4 regions of the Streptomyces sp. JLSY215 genome follow, and region 3 is predicted to be linked to each of the others. Evidence: riboswitches for the same ligand, from Rfam matches in the RefSeq annotation. Region 3 holds a riboswitch; each other region holds the start of a gene.
What was found. Region 3 has a riboswitch for cobalamin ahead of metE (5-methyltetrahydropteroyltriglutamate--homocysteine S-methyltransferase). Riboswitches for the same ligand answer to the same signal wherever they lie in the genome.
Positions count from the first base shown of each region.

Region 1: it holds a riboswitch for cobalamin, as region 3 does, so the genes downstream of both, nicT (Nickel transporter NicT) here and metE (5-methyltetrahydropteroyltriglutamate--homocysteine S-methyltransferase) in region 3, are expected to answer to the same signal.
Region 2: it holds a riboswitch for cobalamin, as region 3 does, so the genes downstream of both, AC5677_RS25940 (ribonucleoside-diphosphate reductase subunit alpha) here and metE (5-methyltetrahydropteroyltriglutamate--homocysteine S-methyltransferase) in region 3, are expected to answer to the same signal.
Region 4: it holds a riboswitch for cobalamin, as region 3 does, so the genes downstream of both, AC5677_RS09585 (cobalamin biosynthesis protein) here and metE (5-methyltetrahydropteroyltriglutamate--homocysteine S-methyltransferase) in region 3, are expected to answer to the same signal.

Region 1 is NZ_CM185022.1:2,689,919-2,694,147, reverse strand. It holds gene AC5677_RS12055 (DoxX family membrane protein) at 1-186, shown strand, start outside; gene AC5677_RS12050 (VOC family protein) at 384-884, shown strand; gene nicT (Nickel transporter NicT) at 948-2,057, opposite strand; cobalamin riboswitch at 2,089-2,335, opposite strand; gene AC5677_RS12040 (alpha/beta fold hydrolase) at 2,383-3,231, opposite strand; gene AC5677_RS12035 (MarR family winged helix-turn-helix transcriptional regulator) at 3,329-3,880, opposite strand; gene AC5677_RS12030 (hypothetical protein) at 3,979-4,229, shown strand, end outside.
Region 2 is NZ_CM185022.1:5,768,462-5,772,690, reverse strand. It holds gene AC5677_RS25945 (Uma2 family endonuclease) at 1-335, opposite strand, end outside; cobalamin riboswitch at 475-624, shown strand; gene AC5677_RS25940 (ribonucleoside-diphosphate reductase subunit alpha) at 786-3,203, shown strand; gene AC5677_RS25935 (ribonucleotide-diphosphate reductase subunit beta) at 3,203-4,229, shown strand, end outside.
Region 3 is NZ_CM185022.1:308,231-312,459, forward strand. It holds gene AC5677_RS01550 (SDR family NAD(P)-dependent oxidoreductase) at 1-488, shown strand, start outside; gene AC5677_RS01555 (50S ribosomal protein bL37) at 535-612, shown strand; gene AC5677_RS01560 (GNAT family N-acetyltransferase) at 668-1,453, shown strand; gene AC5677_RS01565 (hypothetical protein) at 1,493-1,870, shown strand; cobalamin riboswitch at 2,018-2,245, shown strand; gene metE (5-methyltetrahydropteroyltriglutamate--homocysteine S-methyltransferase) at 2,412-4,229, shown strand, end outside.
Region 4 is NZ_CM185022.1:2,129,542-2,133,770, reverse strand. It holds gene AC5677_RS09595 (putative cobaltochelatase) at 1-275, opposite strand, end outside; gene AC5677_RS09590 (cobyric acid synthase) at 424-1,965, opposite strand; gene AC5677_RS09585 (cobalamin biosynthesis protein) at 1,962-2,918, opposite strand; cobalamin riboswitch at 3,049-3,201, opposite strand; gene AC5677_RS09580 (hypothetical protein) at 3,408-3,848, shown strand; gene AC5677_RS09575 (caspase family protein) at 3,853-4,229, shown strand, end outside.

The sequences.
Region 1 (4,229 bases), 2.4 Mb from region 3:
CCCAAGGGCGTGGAGTACGAGCTGCTGTTGACCGCGGGCGCGGCCGCGCTGGCGCTGACCGGCCCGGGCCGCTATGCCGCCGACCGTCTTCTGCCCGTGCTGCGCGCGCACCGGCTCGCCCATGGGGTGGTCGCGCTGGTGCTCGCCGTGGTGGTCGCCGGGGGCGTGCTGCTGGTCCGGAAGTAGCCCAGACCGGCCTGCAGAGGGGCGGGCCTGTCCGCCGAAGCCGGGATGCGCCGCGGCAGGGATGCGCGAAAGCGGCGGTCCACAGAAGTAGCGATGCGCGGAAGCCACGATCCGCGGTGGCAGTGATGCGCAGAAGTAGCAGAAGTAGTCGGGCCGTGGCGTCCTGAGGGCGCCGCGGCGGGAGTTGGGAGAGAGTCTTGTCCGTACGCCGTCTCAATCACGCGGTGCTCTACATCCGCGATGTAGCGCGGTCCGTCGCCTTCTATACCGAAGCCCTGGGGCTGACGCTGGACGTCGAGATACCCGGGCGTGCCGCCTTCCTCAGCGCGGCCGGCTCGCTCAACGACCACGACCTGGGGCTGTTCGCGGTGGGAGCGGACGCACCGGGCCCCGAGGCCGGCCGGGCCGGGCTCTACCACCTGGCCTGGGAGGTCGGCACGCTCGGCGAACTCGCCGCGACCGAGGAGCGGCTCGCGGCCCGCGGTGCGCTGGTCGGCGCCACCGACCACCTCGTCTCCAAGTCCCTGTACGCCAAGGACCCGGACGGCAACGAGTTCGAGGTGATGTGGCGGGTCCCGCGGGAGGAGTGGCCCGGCCCCGACGAGACGAACCGGCTGCGCCCGCTCGATCTTGCGGCGGAGCTCAAGCGCTGGGGGCCCGACCTGATGACCGGCGCGGCGGCCGGCTCGGCCACCTGACGGCCGCACGCAAGCGGGGGGCGTACGGCCGCCGGTGCCCGGCCATGACCGGTCGGGCACGCCCTAGGCGTCCGACGCCGCCCGCGCCGCCCAGCGCTTTTCGACGCCGGACAGGCGCCAGTACGCCAGCGCCGCCGCCCACACCACCACGAACAGGCCGACGATGACGAAGCCGACGTTGTCGAGGTCCAGGCCCGAAATCCAGCCGGTCACCGGGTCGTTGAGGGCCAGCTTGTCGTGCAGCACGGTCACCAGCTCGATGGTGCCGATGAAGAAGGCGACGGCGATCGACAGGCCCGTGATGGTGAGGTTGTAGTAGACCTTGCGCACCGGGTTGGAGAACGCCCACTGGTAGGCGAAGTTCATGAACGTGCCGTCGAGGGTGTCGAACAGGCTCATTCCGGCGGCGAACAGCAGCGGCAGGCACAGGACGGCGTACCAGGGCAGGCCGGCCGCGGCGCCGCTGCCCGCCATCACCATCAGCGTCACCTCGGTTGCGGTGTCGAAGCCGAGCCCGAAGAGGAAGCCGAGCGGGAACATCTGGCCGGGGCGGGATACCGCGCGGGTGAAGCGTCCCAGGATGCGGTTCATGAAGCCGCGCGAGTCGAGGCGCTGCTCCAGCTCGGCCTCGTCGTACTGGCCGTCGCGCATCCCGCGGAAGACCCGCCAGATCCCGGCCAGCGCGATGAGGTTGAGGGCGGCGATGATGTAGAGGAACGTCCCCGAGACGGTGGTGCCGATGGTGCCCAGGACCTGGTGGGTGCGGGACTCGTCGTTGAGCAGCGTGCCGGCCAGCTGGGCGCCGCCCGCGACCAGCGCGGCCATCGCGACGACCACGCTGGAGTGGCCCAGGGCGAACCAGAAGCCCACCGAGACCGGGCGCTTGCCGTCGGCCATCAGCTTGCGGGTGGTGTTGTCGATCGCGGCGATGTGGTCGGCGTCGAAGGCGTGCCGCATGCCGAGCGTGTACGCCGTGACGCCGAGCCCGACGCCGAAGACCTGGCTGCCGACGGAGTAGTGGTACGGGACGACGAGCAGGAACAGCACGCCGAACGCGACGACGTGCAGGCCGGCTATGACGGCCATCAGGCCCGCGGTGCGGACGGTGTCCTGCCGGCGCCAGCGGAACGCGGCGGTAGCAGGGGTGGTCGGGGTATCGGTGGACAGGGCCATCCGGCGGTCACGCTCCAGCACCTCGTGGATCAGTTCGTGAGATGCCGTGGCCGGTCTCCTGGCTTGGGGGTACCACCCTGCTCCATGAGAGCTTGGGGGAGGGTGAACGCTTCCGGTCCCGCCTTCCCGGCCGCGGGCTGCGGTCAGTGGCGCCGTAGGCGCGGCTGCGCATACGGATGGGCCGAAAACTCCCCGATCACAGTGGCGAGGGCCGCTCCGGACTGGGACCACAAGGTCCGTCACCGGTCTTCCCGAACACCACGGCACCGCCACTCTAACCGCCGCCTCCACTCGGCGCGGACGACGGCCCTCGGGGCCGGCGGCGTCAGCGCGGCAGGGAGGAGAGGAAGACGCGCAGCTCGTGGTCGAAGAGCGTGACGTTCTCCAGGTTGACCATATGGCCCGCGCCCGGTATCCGGACCCTGCGGGCGCCCGGGACGGCGCGGGTGATCGCATCGGCGTTGGCGGCGATGTCCGAGCTGTCGAGATCTCCGTCGAACACGACCGTCGGCACCCGTATCTCCGAGAGCCGGTCGGCGGCGCCCACCTCGATCGGCATGCCGGCGCCCACACCGTCGGCGTGCGCCTCGACCGTGGCCACCGCCGAGGCGCGCATCCGCTCGCGCAACCCGGGATGCACCTGGGACGGTTGGCGGTACGGGCCGTCCACCCACATCCGCAGGAAGTGCTCGACATAGCGCTCCTGGCCGTCCGGTGCGCCGATCGCCGCCACCTGCTCCTTGATGTGCGCCAGGACGAACGGGTCGGTGAAGGGCCGACCGCTGACGCCGGGGGCGGCGAGCGCCAGGGCGGCGACCCGCTCCGGATGGGCGATGGCGGTGTCGAGGGCGACCCGGGAGCCGTGCGAGAGACCGACGAGGATGGCACGGGGGACGTCGAGGGCGTCGAGCAGGGCGCACAGATCGTCGTGGTTGGCCCAGTCCCCGGTCACGGTGGAGGACAGGCCGTGGCCGCGGGAGTCATAACGGATGACGCGGTGGCCGGAGCCCACCAGCCAGGAGAACTGCTCGTCCCACATGCGCTGGTCGAGCATGCCGCCGTGCAGCAGTACCAGTGCCGGGCCCTCGCCTGCCGTTTCGTAGAACAGCTCGCCGCCCTTGATCGGCACGGTGCCGTTGTCGAGCTCGGACCATGCGGCGAACGGGTGGGTCATTCTCTCTGCACTCCCTTGGGTGAGCATGTGGTGGCGCGGTGGTGTGGTGGCGTGGAGTCCTCGGGCCGTTGAGCCTTTGGGCCCTGGGGCTCGGCGGCTAGGGGTGGTCTTCGGGCCGGTTGTCCTGGGTGTCCGCACTCTCCGGGGTACTGCGTGGGCCGTTCGCGAGGCGCCGGAACTCCTCGCCGAGGCGGTCGAGCACATGAAGCGTCGTGCTGACGTCGCCGGCCGAGAGGTCGGCCAGTCCGCGGCGCAGCTCGGCGGCCTCGAACTCCTGGATTCCGCGCATCACCTCGCCGCCCTCGGGGGTGAGCTCGATCAGCGACGAACGGCGGTGCGCGGGGTTGGGGGCCGTCACCACCAGGCCCAGCTCCGCCGCGTGGTTCACCCAGCGCTGCACCGGCTGCCGGTCGAGCCCCATCGTGCGGGCCAACTGCGGCACGGTCCGGGGGCCTTCGCTGCGCAGCGCGTCGAGGAGAGCGTGCTCACCGGCGGTCATGCCCGTGCCTTCCAGCTCCCGCTCCACCGCGCGCACGATCGTGCGGTGCAGGGGCCACAGGCGTCGTATGACGTCGTACAGCAGCTCTTCGGCGGTGGCCGGCCGGTCGCCGCCACCATCCCGCTGAACATCCCTCTCAACGACACTCATGATGTCATGATGACATCGAAGATGTCGTTTGGGAAGGGGCTTGGCGCGGAAGGATCCAGGCGAGGTGTCCGGTGGATTCAGCCTGGGAGGGACGGAAGATGACGGTGCGTCTGCTGCGCGCGGTGGGGGCGGCGACCGCGGTGTACGGGGTCGCGGTGGCGGCGCTGCCCGATCTGCTGGCCCGTCCCTCGGGGCTGGTCAACGACGACGGACGGAGCGAGCGGGCCACCCGGACCTCGCTGCGGCCGCTCGGCTGGCGTGATGCGGCGAGCGGGCTCGCGATGGCGCTGGCTCCCGAGGGGCCGGCGCTGCGCACGGCGGCGTATCTGCGCATCGCGGCGGATTTCGG
Region 2 (4,229 bases), 5.5 Mb from region 3:
ACCATCAGCACCGGTTCAGGATCTACCCATTCACCTTGGCCGACAAAGGCGCCGCTGGCCGCGAGTGCCCCATCCGGCCGGGCTCGGCCGCTGCGATACACCTCTACCTTGACTCCCTGGTCCGGATAGAGCCACAGCTCAGGGCGCGACTGCATGCAGATGCGTGTCAGCCACTCGACGATCCGACCGTGGCCCCCGTCCGGCAAAGCCTTGCTCCAGATTTTTCCGTCGATAAGTTCCAGCCGCGCGCCTTCCTCCGACCGGTCGAGCATCCGAGCTGCCTCTTCGAAGTAGTCGGTGAACGTGCTGTGCGGCCGATCGACAAGCGCGGTCATGGAGCTCCTCCTTCTTCAACTCAGCAGGGCCGAGGACGTAAGACCGACGATAGCCCAGGCCACTGACAGGCACCGCCCGATCACTCGTTGATCACTCGCAACACACTAGATGTGGGGGTGCACACGAGGAGCCACCCCCACATGTATGCTCGTCCTCGCTGTCGCCGCAGGGGAATCCGGTGGGAATCCGGAACTGTCCCGCAACGGTATGAACGCGCACCCCAACTGCCACAGGGCCGTCCTACGGGTGCCGCGAAGTCCGAGGACCTGCCGACGGTACGCCCGCACCGCCATCGGTGCGGACGTCGATACGTCCGGGCCCCGAGGGTTGGGCCGATGGACGCCGCGCGGTGTGCCCGCGCACCCCTGAACGTCACGGGGTGCCGCATGCCCGCGAGCGCCCGTCGCACCGCGCCCTCCCGGCCCCCGCCGAGTGAGGGAGAGCATCACGTGACCATCGCGCCAACGGAGCCCGCGTCAGACGCCGAGGTCGTGCCGCCTGCGGTGGCCGCGCCGGACGCCCCTGCCGGGCAGGGCCAGGACGGACCGGGCGTCGCGCTGCTGCGCACCCTGACCGACCTGACCGCGGACCTCACCGCGACCGACCCCGGCAAGGTGGCCGCCGCCGCGCTGCGCGGTCGTCACCCGGGCTCGGACGAGGCCGAGTTGCGCGCGCTGGCCATCGACGCCGCGGCCGGTCTGATCGGCGACGAGCCGCAGTACTCCAGGCTCGCCGCCCGCCTGCTCACCCTCGCCATCGCGGAGGAGGCGGCCGGACAGGGGGCGGTCGCCTTCTCCGCCTCCGTCGAGACCGGCCACCGTGAGGGCCTGATCGCCGACGAGACGGCGGAGTTCGTCCGGGCGCATGCGCAGCAGCTGGACGGGCTGGTCGAAACCGCCCTCCGGGACGGCGCCGACGACCGCTTCGGCTACTTCGGGCTGCGTACCCTGCACTCCCGCTACCTGCTGCGGCACCCCACCACCCGGCAGGTCATCGAGACCCCCCAGCACTTCCTGCTCCGGGTGGCCTGCGGCCTCGCCGAGGACCGCTCCGAGCGGGCGCTGGCGGACGTCGCGGAGCTGTACCGCCTGACCAGCACGCTGTCCTATCTGCCCTCCTCCCCCACCCTCTTCAACTCCGGCACCCGCCACCCGCAGATGTCCTCCTGCTATCTGCTGGACTCCCCGCTGGACGAGCTGGACTCGATCTACGACCGCTACCACCAGGTGGCCCGGCTCTCCAAGCACGCCGGCGGCATCGGTCTCTCCTACTCCCGGATCCGCGCACGGGGGTCGCTGATCCGGGGCACCAACGGCCACTCCAACGGCATCGTGCCGTTCCTGCGCACGCTCGACGCCTCGGTCGCGGCCGTGAACCAGGGCGGCCGGCGCAAGGGCGCCGCCTGTGTCTACCTGGAGACCTGGCACGCCGACATCGAGGAGTTCCTGGAGCTGCGCGACAACACCGGCGAGGAGGCCCGCCGTACGCACAACCTGAACATCGCGCACTGGATCCCGGACGAGTTCATGCGCCGGGTCGAGGCCGACGCCGACTGGTCGCTGTTCTCGCCCGCCGACGTCCCGGAGCTGGTGGACCTGTGGGGCGACGAGTTCGACGCCGCCTACCGCAGGGCCGAGGCCGACGGCCGGGCGCTCAAGCAGATCCCGGCGCGGCTGCTGTACTCGCGGATGATGCGCACCCTGGCGCAGACCGGCAACGGCTGGATGACGTTCAAGGACGCCGCCAACCGCACCGCCAACCAGACCGCCGAGCCCGGCCAGGTCGTGCACTCCTCCAACCTGTGCACGGAGATCCTGGAGGTGACCAACGACGGGGAGACCGCGGTCTGCAACCTCGGATCGGTCAACCTGGCCGCCCACCTGGGCGAGGACGGCGAGATGGACTGGGAGCGGCTGGACGCCACCGTCCGCACCGCCGTGACCTTCCTCGACCGCGTCGTGGACATCAACTTCTACCCGACCGAGCAGGCCGGGACGTCCAACGCCCGCTGGCGCCCGGTCGGTCTGGGCCTGATGGGCCTGCAGGACGTCTTCTTCCGGCTGCGGCTGCCCTTCGACTCGCCCGAGGCGAAGGAGCTGTCGACCCGTATCTCCGAGCGGATCATGCTCGCCGCGTACGAGGCGTCGGCCGGCCTCGCCGAGCGGCAGGGCCCGCATCCGGCCTGGTCGGCGACGCGCACCGCCCGCGGGGTGCTGCACCCGGACCACTACCCGGACGCCGAGCCCCGCTGGGCCGACCGCTGGGCCGCGCTGCGCGCCCGGATCGCGAAGACCGGGATGCGCAACTCCCTCCTCCTGGCCATCGCCCCGACCGCCACCATCGCCTCCATCGCGGGGGTGTACGAGTGCATCGAGCCGCAGGTCTCCAACCTCTTCAAGCGCGAAACGCTGAGCGGCGAGTTCCTCCAGGTCAACGCCTATCTGATCGAGGAGCTCAAGGCGCTGGGCCTGTGGGACGCGCGGACCCGTGACGCGCTGCGCGAGGCCAATGGCTCGGTGCAGGACGTCACCTGGATCCCCGAGGAGGTCCGGTCCCGTTACCGCACCGCCTGGGAGATCCCGCAGCGCGCCCTGATCGATATGGCCGCGGCCCGTACGCCCTACCTCGACCAGAGCCAGTCGCTGAACCTCTTCATGGCGTCGCCGACCATCGGCAAGCTCAGCTCGATGTACGCCTACGCCTGGAAGCGCGGCATCAAGACGACGTACTACCTGCGGTCGCGCCCGGCGACCCGGATCGCGCAGTCCGCGCGCGCCGCGACCGTTCCCGCACAGCTGCCGGTGGCCGACCCCGAGGCGGTCGCCTGCTCCCTGGAAAACCCCGAGTCCTGCGAGGCCTGCCAGTAATGACCACCGAGACCAACGCCGCCGCCGCGCACACCGCCACCACCGGCACCAAGAACCTCCTCGACCCGGGCTTCGAGCTGACCCTGCGGCCCATGCGGTACCCGGACTTCTACGACCGCTACCGCGACGCGATCAAGAACACCTGGACCGTGGAGGAGGTCGACCTCCACTCCGACGTCGCCGACCTCGCCAAGCTCTCGCCCGGCGAGCAGCACATGATCGGCCGGCTGGTCGCGTTCTTCGCGACCGGTGACTCGATCGTGGCGAACAACCTGGTGCTGACCCTCTACAAGCACATCAACTCCCCCGAGGCGCGGCTGTATCTGAGCCGTCAGCTCTTCGAGGAGGCCGTGCACGTCCAGTTCTATCTGACGCTGCTGGACACCTACCTCCCCGACCCGGACGACCGCGCCGCCGCCTTCGCCGCGGTGGAGAACATCCCGTCCATCCGGGAGAAGGCCGAGTTCTGCTTCAAGTGGATGGACTCGGTCGAGAGCATCGACCGGCTGGAGACGAAGGCCGACCGCCGCCGCTTCCTGCTCAACCTCATCTGCTTCGCGGCCTGCATCGAGGGGCTGTTCTTCTACGGCGCGTTCGCGTACGTCTACTGGTTCCGCTCGCGCGGTCTGCTGCACGGGCTGGCCACCGGCACCAACTGGGTCTTCCGCGACGAGTCCATGCACATGGACTTCGCGTTCTCGGTGGTCGACACCGTCCGCGAGGAGGAGCCCGACCTCTTCGACGACAAGCTGGAGCAGCAGGTCACCGAGATGCTGAAGGAGGCCGTGGAGGCGGAGCTGCAGTTCGGCCGCGATCTGTGCGGTGACGGCCTGCCGGGCATGAACACCGAGTCGATGCGCGAGTACCTCCAGTGCGTCGCCGACCAGCGGCTGCAGCGGCTCGGCTTCCCGCCCGTGTACGGCTCGGAGAACCCGTTCTCCTTCATGGAGCTGCAGAACGTCCAGGAGCTGACCAACTTCTTCGAGCGCCGGGCCTCGGCCTACCAGGTCGCCGTGGAGGGCTCGG
Region 3 (4,229 bases):
CCGCCGACGGAAACGAGATCGCCTTCCAGGTCAACTTCCTCGCGCACTACCTGCTGACCTGCCTCCTCGAACCCGCCCTCACCACCGAGCCGGGCGGCCGCGTCATCAACGTCTCCTCCTCGCTGCACCGCACCGCCTCCATCCAGTGGAGCGACCCGAACCGCGCCCGCCGCTACTCCCGGCTCGCGGCCTACGCGCAGTCGCAGCTCGCCCTCACCGTCTTCGCGGCCGACCCGCGGGTGACGGCGGTCTCCGTCCACCCCGGCATCTGCGCAACGGACCTGATGTCCCTCTACGCCCTCGAGGGCGCCTCGGCGGCGGAGGGCGCCACGCACGTGGTGCGGCTGTGCGATCCGGCCACCGAGATCGTCAACGGCGCCTATTACGACCGCGACCAGCGCGTCGACCCCGCGCCCGCGGCCACCGAGGACCGCACCGTCAAGCGCCTCAGCAAACTCGCCGGCCAACTGGTCGGCCACCACGCCTGAAGCACCGCACGGCGACCACCGGACCAAGCGAAAGGCCCTTACGGCCATGTCGAAGCGGGCCCGAAAGAAGAAGGCCCGCCGCAAGAAGCAGGCCAACCACGGCAGCAAGGCCGGACAGAGCTGAACCACCGAGCGGGGTTGCCCGGATGGGCCACCCCGCGACCGCTCCAGGAGACACCGTGATCGAACTCTCTCCGAACCATCAACTCCCGGCCCCCGCCGCTTGGTTCGCCTCCGCTCCCCCCGGCGCTGCGGCGCTGACGGAACATGCACGCGTCTCGGCGGCCGGGAGCTGGTGGGCCGACCGCGCCGTCGAACCCCGTGCCGTCGCCGTGGCCTGCGCCGACCATGTGCTCTTCCGCGGTGACCCGACCGCCCTGGCACCGCTCTCCCTCGCCAGGTTCGCCGCCCACTACGTACAGGCCCCCGCCCGCTTCCTGCCGCTGCTGAGCAGCGCCTTCGATCTGCTCCTGCCGTGGGAACGCATGGTGTACGTCCACCGCGGCCCCGTCCCCGGGTCGGATCCGCGCCCGCCGCACGGTGCGACGGTGCGCCGGCTGATATCCGAGGACGCCCCGACGCTCGCCGCGCTCGGCCCGGATGCCGCCTGGATCCATGCGAGTTGGGGCGGCTCGGCCGGTCTGGCCGCCTCCGGGCACGGCTGGGCGGCCTTCCACAAGGACCGTATCCTCGCACTTGCCTGTACGTACTTCCGTGGCAGCAGATACGAGGACATCGCCTGCCTGACCCTCCCCGAATACCGCCGTCAGCGCCTCGCCCTGGCCTGCGTCACCGCACTGTGCAGAGATATCGCGGCCCGCGGCCACACCCCCAGCTGGACCTGCTCCCGCGACAACCGCCCCAGCCGGCTCCTCGCCTGGACCGCCGGCTTCCGCCTGGAGCACGAGTACGTCCACTACTTCACCGGCCGGCCGGCCCGCCCCGTTGCCGGCATCACCGCTTGACCACCGCCCGCACCGCCCGCACCGCCCGAACGAGGAACCATGAAGGCATACCGCGCCCCCGATCCCCTCGCCTCGGCGAAGATCATCAACGGCGCGCACGAGCTGTCCGTCCACCGTCTGGAACCGCGGGACGATTCCTTCACCCTCTACTACACGATCACCCCACCCCTGCCGGACGCGACAGGCGGCACTCCCGTACTGCTGGCCCTCGAGGCAACGGACGACGTCGGCAACGACTACCTGGACTGGGGTGGCGCCTACGGGGCCGACGGACGTACCCACACCCGCGGCAGCATCTCGGTCCAGCCGGCACTGGCAGCGGCGGCACGCAAGATACACATCAGGATCACCTTCTTGCACGAGGGCGAGGAGCACGCCTGCCGCCTGACCCTGCGCACCTCGGGCGGCAGGCCCTGAGCGGAACAGGTGTGGCGGGCTCTCGCCGCGAAGCGCGCCGCCCCCGTACGCCGTGCCGTTCGGTCAGGCGGGCTGGCTGGCGGGCGGGCGGGCGGCCAGGATGCGGCGGAACGGCTGACCGAGGTGTCCGCCCCTGCCGCCACCCTCTAAGCTGGCCGGGCAACAGGTTCGCCCCGTCCGCCAGACGGGCCGCGTCGTAAGAGGGAACCCGGTGAGAATCCGGGACTGCCCCGCAGCGGTGAGTGGGAACGACCGCCGTCATACGCACTGGATCCGGGCCATGGATCTGGGAAGCGACGGCCAGTAGGTGCCCGCCGGAACACTCCGGCAGGCGCGCCCGCGAGTCCGAAGACCTGCCCGTTGTCCGAGCACGCCCATGCGTGCACGGATATCCCGGTGACCTCGAGGGCGGGTCGGCGTACATACCTGGCGGACACGTGCGTCGCGAACGCACGGTGGATCCGTCCGGTTCGTCATCCCTTCGCGTGCCTCGTTCCGTCTCCGGGACTTTCAGGAAACGTATCTCGCGAAGGAGAGTTCCGTGACAGCGAAGCCCGCAGCCGCGGCAGCACGGGCCACCGTGTACGGCTACCCCCGCCAGGGACAGCATCGGGAACTGAAGAAGGCCATCGAGGGCTACTGGAAGGGCAAGGCCACCGCCGACTCCCTGAAGGAGACCGCGCAAGCCCTGCGCCGCTCCCACTGGCAGCAACTGGCCGACGCCGGCATCCACGAGGTGCCGACCGGTGACTTCTCGTTCTACGACCATGTACTGGACACCAGCGTCATGGTCGGTGCTGTCCCGGACCGCCACCGCGCCGCCGTCGCGGCCGACGCCCTCGACGGCTACTTCGCCATGGCGCGCGGTACGCAGGACGTGGCGCCGCTGGAGATGACCAAGTGGTTCGACACCAACTACCACTACCTGGTGCCCGAGCTGGGCCCGGACACCGTCTTCACCGCCGACTCCGGCAAGCAGGTCGCCGAGCTCGGGGAAGCCCTCGCGCTCGGCCTCACCGCCCGGCCGGTACTCGTCGGACCGATCACCTACCTCCTGCTGTCGAAGCCTGCCCCCGGCGTGGCCGCCGACTTCGAGCCGCTGACCCTCCTCGACCGGCTGCTGCCCGTCTACGCCGAGGTCCTCGCCGACCTGCGCGCGGCAGGCGCCGAGTGGGTGCAGCTCGACGAGCCCGCCCTCGTCCAGGACCGCACCCCGGTCGAACTGGGCGCCGCCGCCCGCGCCTACCGCGAACTGGGCACCCTCAGCGACCGCCCGAAGCTCCTGGTCGCCTCGTACTTCGACCGGCTGGGCGACGCCTTGCCCGTCCTGGCCAAGGCGCCGGTGGACGGTCTGGCGCTCGACTTCACCGACGCGGCCGCGGCCAACCTCGACGCGCTGGCGGCCGTCGGCGGACTGCCGGGCAAGCGCCTGGTGGCGGGCGTGGTCAACGGCCGGAACATCTGGATCAACGATCTGGAGAAGTCGCTGTCCACCCTCGGCACCCTGCTCGGCCTGGCCGACCGGGTCGACGTGGCCGCCTCCTGCTCGCTGCTGCACGTGCCGCTCGATGCTGCCGTCGAGCGCGATATCGACCCGCAGATCGTCCGCTGGCTGGCCTTCGCCAAGCAGAAGACCGCGGAGCTGGTGACCCTGGCACGGGGCCTGGCGCAGGGGACCGACACCATCGCCGCCGAACTCGCTGCGAACCGCGCCGACCTGGCCTCCCGGGCGAACTCCGCCATCACCCACGACCCGGCCGTGCGCGCTCGTGCCGCCGCAGTCGCCGACGCCGACGGCCGCCGCTCCGCGCCGTACGCCGAGCGCGCGACAGCCCAGCGCGCGCACCTCGGGCTCCCGCTGCTGCCGACCACCACCATCGGCTCCTTCCCGCAGACCACCGCGCTGCGGACCGCCCGCGCCGACCTGCGGACCGGACGGATCGACACCGCCGGCTACGAGGAGCGCATCAAGACCGAGATCCGCGACGTCCTCGGCTTCCAGGAGAAGGCCGGCATCGACGTCCTGGTGCACGGCGAGCCCGAACGCAACGACATGGTGCAGTACTTCGCCGAGCAGCTCACCGGCTACCTCGCCACCCAGCACGGCTGGGTGCAGTCCTACGGCACCCGCTACGTCCGCCCGCCGGTCCTGGCCGGCGACATCTCCCGGCCCGAGCCGATGACGGTGCGCTGGACCTCCTACGCCCAGTCGCTCACCGACCGCCCGGTCAAGGGCATGCTCACCGGCCCGGTCACCATGCTCGCCTGGTCCTTCGTCCGCGACGACCAGCCGCTGGGCGACACCGCCCGCCAGGTCGCCCTCGCCCTGCGCGACGAGGTGGGTGACCTGGAAGCGGCG
Region 4 (4,229 bases), 1.8 Mb from region 3:
ATACGGGCCGGACGGGACGCGGCCGGACCGGTCGCGTGCGGTCCGTCCGGGCAGCGCTCGTCCGGCGCCGCGGGGTCGCAGCTGAAGCGGCAGCCCGTCACGACCGGCACCTCGGGCAGCAGATCCGCCAGTGCCCGCACGGCGGTGCTCTTCGCGGTGCCTTTCTCGCCGCGGACGAGGACACCGCCGACCGCGGGGCTCACGGCGTTGAGCAGCAACGCCAGCCGCAGGTCGGCCATGCCGACGACGGCGGTGAACGGGTACCGGGTGCTCATGTGGTGGTCACTCCTTCGAGTGGCTTTCGTTCATTGCCGGTCGATCCGATGGATTGGTGCAGCACACTTGTGCCATCGACTTCACGGGCACCGTGTGGAGTTCCTCCTGTGATCCGCGCACAGGCGGGGACGCCGCCTCCGGAGCCGTTCACGGCGCCCCCGGAGGCACGAACGGCAGCCCCGCCGGGACCCCGTCCTCGATCAGCCGCAGCAGTGCCCCGGTGTCCGCATGCTCCTCGATCAGATCGCCGAGCCGGTCCAGCTGCTCCTCGCGCAGCGCGCCGAAGCTGGTGTCCGGAGCCGGTACGAACGCCCGGCCCGCGTCGGCCGCCACCCGGCGCAGGAACGCCCGCCGGAAGCCGTCGCTCTCCAGCGAGCCGTGCCAGTGGGTGCCCCACACGGAGCCGACCCGGCAGCCGTCCAGGAACGCTTCCTCGCCACCGGTCACCTCGGCCACGCCATGGTGGATCTCGTACCCCTCCACCGGCTCGCCCAGCGCCTCCCCGACCGGCCGCGCGAGGGTCTTCCCGGTGGCGAACCGCACCCGTACGGGGAGCAGCCCCAGCCCCTCGACCGTGCCCGCCTTCGACTCGACGTCGTCCTCGATGCGCTCGCCCAGCATCTGGAAGCCGCCGCAGATGCCCAGCACCGGGCGCCCCTCGGCGGCCCGCCGGGCGATCGCGGTGGCCAGCCCGCGCTCGCGCAGCCAGGCGAGCGCGCGGACCGTGCCGCGTGTCCCGGGCAGCACCACCAGGTCCGCGTCGGCCAGTTCCTCGGCGCGGTCCACGAAGCGCACCACCACGCCCGGCTCGGCGGCCAGCGCGTCCACGTCCGTGAAGTTGGACATCAGGGGCACGGCACACACCGCGACCCGCAGCACATCCGCGCCGACCGGCGGAGCGACCACCGACTCGCGGACCGCCCCGCGCAGGGACACCCGCAGCCCGTCCTCCTCGTCGATGCCGAGCCCGTGCGCGTACGGCAGCACACCCAGCGTCGGCCGCCCGCTCAGCTGCTTCATCATCTCCAACCCGGGCTCCAGCAGCGTCACATCGCCCCGGAACTTGTTGACGAGATACCCCGCCACCAGCTCCTGATCCTCCTTGGACAGCAGCGCCGTGGTCCCGAAGAAGGAGGCGAAGACGCCACCGCGGTCGATGTCGCCGACGATCACCACCGGGATCCGGGCCGCCCGCGCGATGCCCATGTTCACGATGTCGGTGCGCCGCAGATTGATCTCCGCGGGGCTGCCGGCACCCTCGCAGATCACCGCGTCATGGGTACGGCGCAGCTCGGCGAGGCAGTCGGTCACCGTGCCCAGCAACTGCTCCTGCCGGCCCGCGTGGTAGCCGCGCGCCGACAGCTCACCCACCGGCTTGCCCATCAGCACCACCTGGCTGCTGCGGTCGCCGCCCGGCTTGAGCAGTACGGGGTTCATCAGCGCGGTCGGCTCCACCCGCGCCGCGGCCGCCTGCATCGCCTGCGCCCGCCCGATCTCCGCTCCCTCGCGCGTGACGAAGGAGTTCAGGGACATGTTCTGCGCCTTGAAGGGGGCCACCTTGACGCCCTGCCGGACCAGCCAGCGGCAGATGCCCGCCGTCACCACGCTCTTGCCCGCGTCCGACGTCGTACCGGCCACCAGCAGGCCGCCGCCGACGCCCCCGCCGGACCCATGGAACCGCCCGCTCACCGGGTCCTCCTCCTGTGGTGCAGCGCCCCGGCCACCAGCCGGCCCGCCACCGTTGTCACCAGAGCCAGCACGCTCACCCGGCGCGAGAGCCGCACCGCCCGCTCGATGTCGTCCGTACCGGGCGGCGGCGCGGCGCCGTTGAGCACCGGGCGGTGCTCGACCCGTCCGCCGTACGCCAGGGTGCCCCCCAGCCGTACGCCGAGCGCGCCCGCGAACGAGGCCTCCACCGGGCCCGCGTTGGGGCTCGGATGCGCGCCGCCGTCGGCCCGCCAGGCCCGCAGCGCGCCGCGCCGGTCGGGGCCCGCGAGGACGGTCAGCGCGGCGGTCAGCCGGGAGCCCGGCCACCCCGCGACATCGTCGAGCCGGGCCGACGCCCAGCCGAACCGGCGGTAGCGGGACGACTTATGACCCACCATCGCATCCAGGGTGTTGACGGCACGGAACGCCACCAGACCGGGCACTCCGCCCAGCGCGCCCCACACCAGGGCGCCCACCACCGCGTCCGAGGTGTTCTCGGCGACCGACTCCACCACCGCGCGGGCCATCCCCGGCCCGTCCAGCGCCTGGGGGTCGCGGCCGCACAGATGCGGCAGCCGCTCGCGCGCCACGTCCAGATCGCCCGCCTCCAGCGCGCCGCCGACGGCCCGCGCCTCCCGGCCGAGCGAGGTGCCGCCCAGTACGGCCCAGACGGCGGCCGCGGTCAGGGTGACCCGGGCGGTGCGGCGGTGTGCGGCGCGCTGCGCAAGCGCGGCCGCGGCCGTCGCGCCGCCCGCGCACACCACCGCGTGCACCGCCCCGTATCCGCGATGGTCGCGCCACAGCCGGCGTTCGAGTGCGCCCGCCGCGCGGCCGAAGGCGGCCACCGGATGGCCGCGCCGGGGATCGGCCGCGATCAGGTCACCGAGAAAGCCGAGGGCCGCGCCGCACGCATATCCCGCGTGTTCGCCGCGCATCGGATCAGACCGCCGTCAGGCCTCGAAGGGACACGGCGACGGTGGGGCGCGGGCATCTCGAACGGCGGCCGGGCATGGCGATATGTCCTCACTCAGGGTCCGCGCCCTGGCTCGACGTGACGGCGACGAGAGTCTCCTGGCTCCCGGATCGGCGCTTCCCCCGGCCTTCCAGCCCGTACACGGCGGCCCCTGCGGGCATCCGTGCGGCGGACCGTGGCCGTCGCTGGAGGAGCGCTCCCCGGTGACAGTGGCGGGACCGCGCCGGATTCTCACCGGACTTCCTCATCTGTCGCCGAATGGCTCGGGCAGTCCACCACGCCCCGCGAATGCCCGTCAACTCACCCTTGACCTGCGAAGCAGCCCTGTGGCAGGGGGTGTGGTGCGGGCCACAGGGTGGCCGGTACGTCACGGACGGTTGCCCCTGGGCCCGGTCCCGCGCCACTATCTGGTGCACGGCGGGCGATGAGGCCCGCCGGAAGGGGGCGGGGGATGCCGGACAGTGCGGACCATCGGGAGAGCGGCCAGGAGATCCGTCAGGAGATCCGTCAGGAGATCCGCATCAGGATCGCGGGCACCAACGACGCGGAGCAGGACGCCGCGGACCTGCGGACATGGCTGGAACGCGAGCCGTGGCTGAGCCGCCGGCGGCACGACTGGACGCAGCGGCCGAGGCCGTCGGGCGAGAGCGGCGGCAGCGGCGATGCGGGCCCGGACGACATGGCCGTCGGCGTCGACGACCTCATCCTCGTCGTCGTCGGCGCGGTCGCCGGGGAGATCACCAAGAGCCTGACCATCGCCCTGCAGGAGTGGCTGCGCCGGCGCAGGGAGGAGCGCGCCGACGGCGAGGAGCCCTCCGTCGCGGTCGGCGACGGGGGCGGCGGACTGCGCGAACTGGGCGGCGCCGAGGGCGGCAGCACCGCCGGGGACTGAGCGGATGCCCGAATACGACGCACGGGGCAAGGTCAACCGGGCGCTGCTGATCTGTGTCAGCGACTACAAGCACCTGCGCCCGCTGCGCGCGGTGAAGGACAACGCCGAGAAGCTCAAGAGTGTCCTGACCGACGCCGGCACCGACCTGTTCACCGAGGACGAGGTCCGCATCTGCCGGGCTCAGGAGCCATGGGAGGTCCAGCAGGAGCTGGACGCCGTCACGAGCGAGGCGCGCGGACTGCTGCTGGTGTACTTCTCCGGCCACGGGCGGGTCGGCCCGGACGGCGGCGATCTGCAGCTGATGGTCGGTACGTCGCAACGGCGCCACAAGACCGTCTCCTGGAAGGACGTGGTGCTGCGCTACCTGGACAACGCGCGGGC